2 regions of the Methylobacterium sp. 77 genome follow, and region 2 is predicted to be linked to the other one. Evidence: predicted binding sites of a transcription regulator. Region 2 holds the regulator's gene; the other holds the start of a gene.
What was found. The regulator HrcA, encoded in region 2, represses chaperone genes, less so after heat shock. The targets are predictions, from matches to a motif close to GTTAGCACTCNCNNNNNGNGAGTGCTAAC.
Positions count from the first base shown of each region.

Region 1: the regulator HrcA is predicted to act here: its motif matches at 1,413-1,441, upstream of groES (co-chaperone GroES).

Region 1 covers NZ_KB910516.1:4,551,704-4,555,114, reverse strand. Annotated here, with positions in the region: gene A3OK_RS0121580 (polysaccharide biosynthesis C-terminal domain-containing protein) at 1-160, opposite strand, end outside; gene A3OK_RS0121575 (magnesium transporter CorA family protein) at 298-1,296, opposite strand; gene groES (co-chaperone GroES) at 1,509-1,796, shown strand; gene groL (chaperonin GroEL) at 1,886-3,411, shown strand, end outside.
Region 2 covers NZ_KB910516.1:2,888,983-2,892,393, forward strand. Annotated here, with positions in the region: gene A3OK_RS0113650 (YafY family protein) at 1-185, shown strand, start outside; gene A3OK_RS0113655 (glutaminase) at 196-1,125, opposite strand; gene hrcA (heat-inducible transcriptional repressor HrcA) at 1,395-2,492, shown strand; gene A3OK_RS0113665 (helix-turn-helix domain-containing protein) at 2,549-3,411, opposite strand, start outside.

The DNA.
Region 1 (3,411 bases), 1.7 Mb from region 2:
ACAGCCGCAGCCACTCGAAGACCAGGGTGTTGAGGACCACGGCGCCGGTGGTGGCGAGGCCGAAAAGACCGAAATCCGCCGGCCCCATCAACTTGGCCAGGAGCAGGCCGAGGCCGAAATTGAGCCCGGCATTCAGGATGAAGGCGACGATCACGGCCATGCGGTCGACTCTGGTCGCCGGAATCCCGGCATTGCTCCCGATCCTTGCGCACCGGCCCGCAAAGATTCCCCTAACCCCCGAGATCCTTCAAACCTCGAGATCCTTCCAAACCTCAAGGGGACCGGATCGACCGCGTTTCAGAACCACCCGCGCAGCTTGAAGAAGATGACGGGGATGATCGCGCTGATGGCGATCAGCGAGAGACCATAGGGATAGCCATAGGCCCAGTCGAGTTCCGGCATGTGCTTGAAGTTCATGCCGTAGAGCGAGGCGATCAGGGTCGGCGGCACCCCCACCACCGAGACGACGGTGAGCACGCGGAAGGTGTTGTTCTGCTCGATGTTGATCAGGCCGAGGGTGGCGTCGAGCAGGAACTGGACGTTCTCGGACAGGCGGATCTCGAATTCGTCGAGGGAGGCGATGTCCCGCCGCAGGGTCTCGAAGCGCGGGATCTCGGCCGCGCCGAGGAGGTGCTCGCACTCGCCGGCGACGAAGGGGAGGATGCGCTCGAGGCCGAGCAGGCTCGATCGGATCTTGCCCAGCGCCTTGCCCCGGCGCCCGACGCTGCGCAGGATGCGCCGGAGGGCGAGATCGCGCCGTCGCGGGGTCTTGTCGGAACCGGCGACGCCCCCTGCCCTCACGTCGAAATCGAAGATCCGGGTGGAGAGCGCGTCGAGGTCGGCGCCCATCTCCTCCAGGGCATCGGCGAGGCTGTCGACCAGCTCCTCCACCAGCAGGAGGAAGATCTCGGTGCCGGTCTGGCAATCCCCGTCGCCCTCGCCGATGCGCTTCTTCACCTCGGCGAAGGCGCGCAGATCGTTGAACCGCACGGTGATGAGCCGGTCCTTGGTCAGGACGAAGCCGAGCGGGGTGAGCTGCGAATCGACCTTGTCGAAGGTGATCATCGGCGTGGAGAGCGAGAGGCCGTTCTTGAGGCGCCGCAGGCGGCTGGAATTCTCGACCTCGCTCAAGGCCTTGCGCGAGGGCACGCGCAGGCCGGTCGCCTCCTCGATATGCGCCGCCTCCTCCGCGCTCGGATCGTTGAGATCGATCCAGATCGCGTGGCTCGGCACGGAGCCGCCTGAAGCCGCACCGGAATGCTCGACCGCGCCCTGCGGTCCCTGGAGGCTGATCATGAGGTGATTGTCATCCGTCTGTCGGCATTCGCGTAGCAGAACATGCTGCGCAAGGCGGCATGACGCGACGTCGCCATCTTGACTCGCCAGGGGCTTGAGCCTACCTCCCGCTTGTCTTTGGCACTCTTCGCTCGGGAGTGCTAACAGCTGGGTTGGGCGTGCCCTTCGGCCGCATCAACGCCATCCATGAATTCGAAGCAAGAGGGCAGCTCATGAAGTTCCGTCCGCTGCACGACCGTGTCGTCGTCCGTCGTATCGAAGGCGAAGAGAAGACCAAGGGCGGTATCATCATCCCCGACACCGCCAAGGAGAAGCCGCAAGAGGGCGAGATCGTCGCCGTCGGCCCCGGCGCCCGTGACGAAGCCGGCCGCGTGAACGCGCTCGACGTCAAGGCCGGTGATCGCGTGCTGTTCGGCAAGTGGTCCGGCACCGAGGTCAAGATCGACGGTCAGGACCTCCTGATCATGAAGGAATCCGACATCATGGGCGTCGTCGCCTAAAGCGACCCTGCCCTCTTCCTTCTTCCCCATCCGAGCCCTTCGAGCGCCGCGACGGCGTCTCGGGGCTTCCAACCTCATGAGGATCTAACATGGCAGCGAAAGAAGTACGCTTCGGCTCCGATGCCCGCGAGAAGATGCTGCGCGGCGTCGACATTCTCGCCGACGCGGTGAAGGTCACCCTCGGCCCCAAGGGCCGCAACGTCGTCATCGAGAAGAGCTTCGGCGCTCCCCGCATCACCAAGGACGGCGTCACCGTCGCCAAGGAGATCGAGCTCGCCGACAAGTTCGAGAACATGGGCGCCCAGATGGTGCGCGAAGTGGCCTCGAAGACCAACGACATCGCCGGCGACGGCACCACCACCGCCACCGTCCTGGCCCAGGCCATCGTCCGTGAAGGCGCCAAGTACGTCGCCGCCGGCATGAACCCGATGGACCTCAAGCGCGGCATCGACCTCGCCACGGCCGCCGCCGTGAAGGACATCGTCGCCCGCGCCAAGAAGGTCGCCTCGTCCGAGGAAGTCGCCCAGGTCGGCACGATCTCGTCGAACGGCGACAAGGAAATCGGCGAGATGATCGCCCATGCCATGCAGAAGGTCGGCAACGAGGGTGTCATCACCGTCGAGGAAGCCAAGACCGCCGAGACCGAGCTCGACGTCGTCGAGGGCATGCAGTTCGACCGTGGCTACCTCTCCCCGTACTTCATCACCAACGCGGAGAAGATGGTCGCCGAGCTCGAGGACCCCTACATCCTCATCCACGAGAAGAAGCTGTCGTCGCTGCAGGCGATGCTGCCGGTTCTCGAGGCCGTGGTGCAGACCGGCAAGCCGCTCGTCATCATCGCCGAGGACATCGAGGGTGAGGCTCTCGCCACGCTCGTCGTGAACAAGCTGCGCGGCGGCCTCAAGGTCGCTGCCGTCAAGGCCCCCGGCTTCGGCGATCGCCGCAAGGCGATGCTCGAGGACATCGCGATCCTGACCCAGGGTCAGATGATCGCCGAGGATCTCGGCATCAAGCTCGAGAACGTCACCCTCCCGATGCTCGGCCGCGCCAAGCGCATCCGCATCGAGAAGGAGACCACCACGATCATCGACGGTGCCGGCGAGAAGACCGAGATCGAAGCCCGCGTCGGCCAGATCAAGGCTCAGATCGAAGAGACCACCTCCGATTACGACCGTGAGAAGCTCCAGGAGCGTCTGGCCAAGCTCGCCGGCGGCGTCGCGGTCATCCGCGTCGGCGGCGCGACCGAGGTCGAGGTCAAGGAGAAGAAGGACCGCGTCGACGACGCGCTCAACGCCACCCGCGCTGCGGTGGAAGAGGGCATCGTTCCCGGCGGTGGCACCGCCCTCCTCCGCGCCCGTGAGGCCGTTCGCGTCCTCAAGAGCGACAACCCGGACGTCCAGGCCGGCATCAAGATCGTGCTGAAGGCTCTGGAAGCCCCGATCCGCCAGATCGCCGCCAATTCCGGCGTCGAGGGCTCGATCGTGGTCGGCCGGATCACCGACAACCTCGACTCGATCACCTTCGGCTTCAACGCCCAGACCGAAGAATACGTCGACATGATCCAGGCCGGTATCGTCGATCCCGCCAAGGTCGTGCGCACCGCTCTGCAGGACGC
Region 2 (3,411 bases):
TCCTCGCCTGGTGCTGCCTGCGCGAGGCGCACCGGATGTTCCGCGCCGACCGTATCGTCGCCGCCGAACTGGCCGGCACGAGCTTCCGGCCGAGGCGGGTCGCGCTGCTCCGCGATTATCTCGGCCAGTTGAGGCGCGGGGCCTCGACCGCGCCGGAGCCGGGCCGACCTCAGGGCGGGACCTGATGGGCGCCGATCATGCGCCGAAGATCGACCAGCCGAGGCGCTTCGTCAGCATTTCGAGGGCGATCCGGCCAAGATGCGAATTGCCCGACGCATCGAGCCCAGGCGACCAGACCGCGATCGACGCCGTCTCCGGCGCTACGGCGATGATGCCGCCGCCGACGCCGCTCTTGCCGGGCAGGCCGACGCGATAGGCGAACTCGCCCGAACCGTCGTAATGCCCGCAGGTGAGCATCACCGCGTTGATGCGCTTGGCGCGCTCGGGCGAGACGACGGAATGCCCGGTCAGCGGGTTGCGGCCGGAATGCGCGAGGAAACGGCTCGCCGTGGCGAGTTGCCGGCACGACATGCTGATGGCGCAGTGGTGGAAATAGACGCCGAGGGTGAAATCGACCGGATTGTCGATGACGCCGAAGGATTTCATGTAGTTGGCCAGCGCGATGTTGCGAAAGCCCGTGCGCAGCTCGGAGGCCGCGACCGCCTCGTCGATGGTGATGGTCGGGTCCTGGGCGAGGAACTGCATGAAGCGCAGGATTTCGCCGAGCGCCTCGCGCGGCTGGTGCCCCGACAGGATCACGTCGGTGACCGCGATGGCGCCGGCATTGATGAAGGGATTGCGCGGGATGCCGCGCTCGCGCTCAAGCTGGACGATGGAGTTGAAGGGACTGCCCGAGGGCTCGCGCCCGACTCTCCGCCACAGCCTGTCGCCGGCCATGCCGAGTGCGAGGGTCAGTGTGAAGACCTTCGAGATGCTCTGGATCGAGAACGGCGTATCGCTGTCGCCCCCCGCCGCCACATGCCCATCGGCATCGATCACCACGATCCCGAAGCCCTTCGGATCGACCCTGGCGAGTTCGGGGATGTAGGTGGCGACATCCCCCCGGTCCTGCCGGTCGGCCATCTCCTCGGCGATCTCTCTGACGACACTATCGAGGTCGGGCACGGCGTCGCTCATCTCCGAGGGGAACGTTCACGATGCGGGCCTTCGCCAGACCCGCGGAACCTCGTCGCGGCACATGCCGAAGGGCGGCAGCGTTTGGCAACGGGCGGCAGCGCAACGCAAAGGGCATTCCGCTTGGGCGAGATGGCTCGCCGAAAGGGTCGCGGCTTCGTCGAACACCCCGCCTCGGACGAGGACAACGTCGATGCCGCGGCGGTAAAGGTTGTGCGCAGACGCGGAGCCGGACACAATCGCGCTTCAGGAAGAACCCATTGACCGAACGCGCGCGCCCCTTCTCGTCACAGCAGCAACTTCAGGCCCTCGCGGCCCTGAACGATCGCACCCGCGAGATCTTCCGGCAGATCGTCGAGAGCTACCTCACGACCGGCGAGCCGGTGGGCTCGCGCAATCTCGCCCGCATCCTGCCGATGGCGCTGTCGCCCGCCTCGATCCGCAACGTCATGGCGGACCTGGAGCATTCCGGGCTGATCTACGCCCCCCATACCTCCGCCGGCCGCCTGCCCACCGAGATGGGCCTTCGCTTCTTCGTCGACGCGATGTTGGAGATCGGCGATGTCGGCCGCGAGGAGCAGGAGCGGATCGAGGCGCAAATGCGCGCCGCCGCCTCGGGCCATACTTTCGAGAGTGCCCTCGCCGAAGCCTCGACCTTGCTGTCGGGTATCTCGCGCGGGGCCGGTGTGGTGCTCACCACCAAGACCAACGTGCATCTGAAGCACATCGAGTTCGTTCGTCTCGACCCCGCCCGCGCCCTCGTCGTGCTGGTCTCCGATGACGGCTCGGTGGAGAACCGCATCCTCGATCTTCCACCAGGCCTTCCGGCCAGCGCCCTTCAGGAAGCCTCGAATTACCTCAATGCCCGCCTCCAGGGGCGCACCCTCGGGAACCTGCGGGCGGAGATCGAGGCGGGCCGCGAGGCGATGAAGCGCGAGCTCGACGCCATCACCGAGCGTCTGGTCGATGCGGGCCTCGCCACCACGGTCGGGCCGTCGGATGCGCGCCAGCTCATCGTGCGCGGTCAGGCCAACCTGCTCGACGACCTGCGTGCGGTGGAAGATCTCGAACGGATCCGCCTGCTCTTCAACGACCTCGAGACGCAGAAGGACGTGATCGAACTCCTTTCCCGCGCCGAGGGCGGCGAGGGCGTGCGCATCTTCATCGGCTCGGAGAACAAGCTGTTCTCGCTCTCCGGTTCCTCGATGATCGCGGCACCGTTCCGCGACGGCTCCCAGAAGATCGTCGGCGTCGTCGGCGTCATCGGGCCGACGCGGCTCAATTACGCGCGGATCGTGCCGATGGTGGATTACACGGCGCGGGTGGTCTCGCGGATGCTGGATCGCGGCGGGCGCTGAGAAGCGTCGCTGCAGCACTTGCTTGAGCGAGGTGGTGCCGATCGCCTCGCCTCGGCCTAGAGATCGTTGAACCAGTCATCGATGACGGCGCCGGCTTCGGGGAGCGAGGTCGAAGCGCCGTTGCGCACCCGTCCGCGAAGGTCGGTGGGTGAGTAACCGAAGGCCTGCTGGAAGGCCCTGCGGAAGCTGCGCTCCTGTTTGAAACCGAAACACGCCGCGATCTCGGTCATCGGGATATCGGTCTTCCGTCGCGCGGCGATCTCGCGATGCGCACGCGCCAGGCGCAGCCGTCGGATAACGGCAGCGACATCGCCCGTCGCGCTCATCACCCGGTAGAGCCGCGAGCGGGACAGGCCGAAATGCCGACAGATCAGGGCGGCGTCCAAGTCGGGATCGGCGAGGTGATCCTCGATATAGCGCCGGATCTCCTTGGCGATCTCGGCATCGAGATCGACCCCGATGGCGAGGTTCGGAGCGGTCTTGCTGAAGCAGGCCGCGAGGAGTTGAAGGCTGCTCCGTCCGGCCAGCGCGGCTTTGGCGGATGTGAGCAGTTCCGGCAGGTCGAGAAGGGTGCGGATATGCGCGCTGACGATCAGCGCCTCCGGAGTTTCCGGTTTGAAGACGAGCCCGTCGATCGGATCGACCGGGCCCATCGCGGCTTCGAGAAGCCTGCGCGGCACGACGAGAGCGGTAAAGGTGATGTCTTCCAGCCGGTAAGCGGCCGCGCTGGAGATCGTCGTGATCGAGAGGGCGCCGACCTCGAAGACCATCTGCCGCCGGCCGCAGACACCGTGACCTCGGCCGGCTTCGAAAGCGTTGAAGAAGACATGGTCGAGCCCGGCACGCGCGGCGCTCTCATTGCTACGAACCAAGTCGAAATCCGTCGCCCTGATGCGTCCGACCATCACCGGCCCAAGAC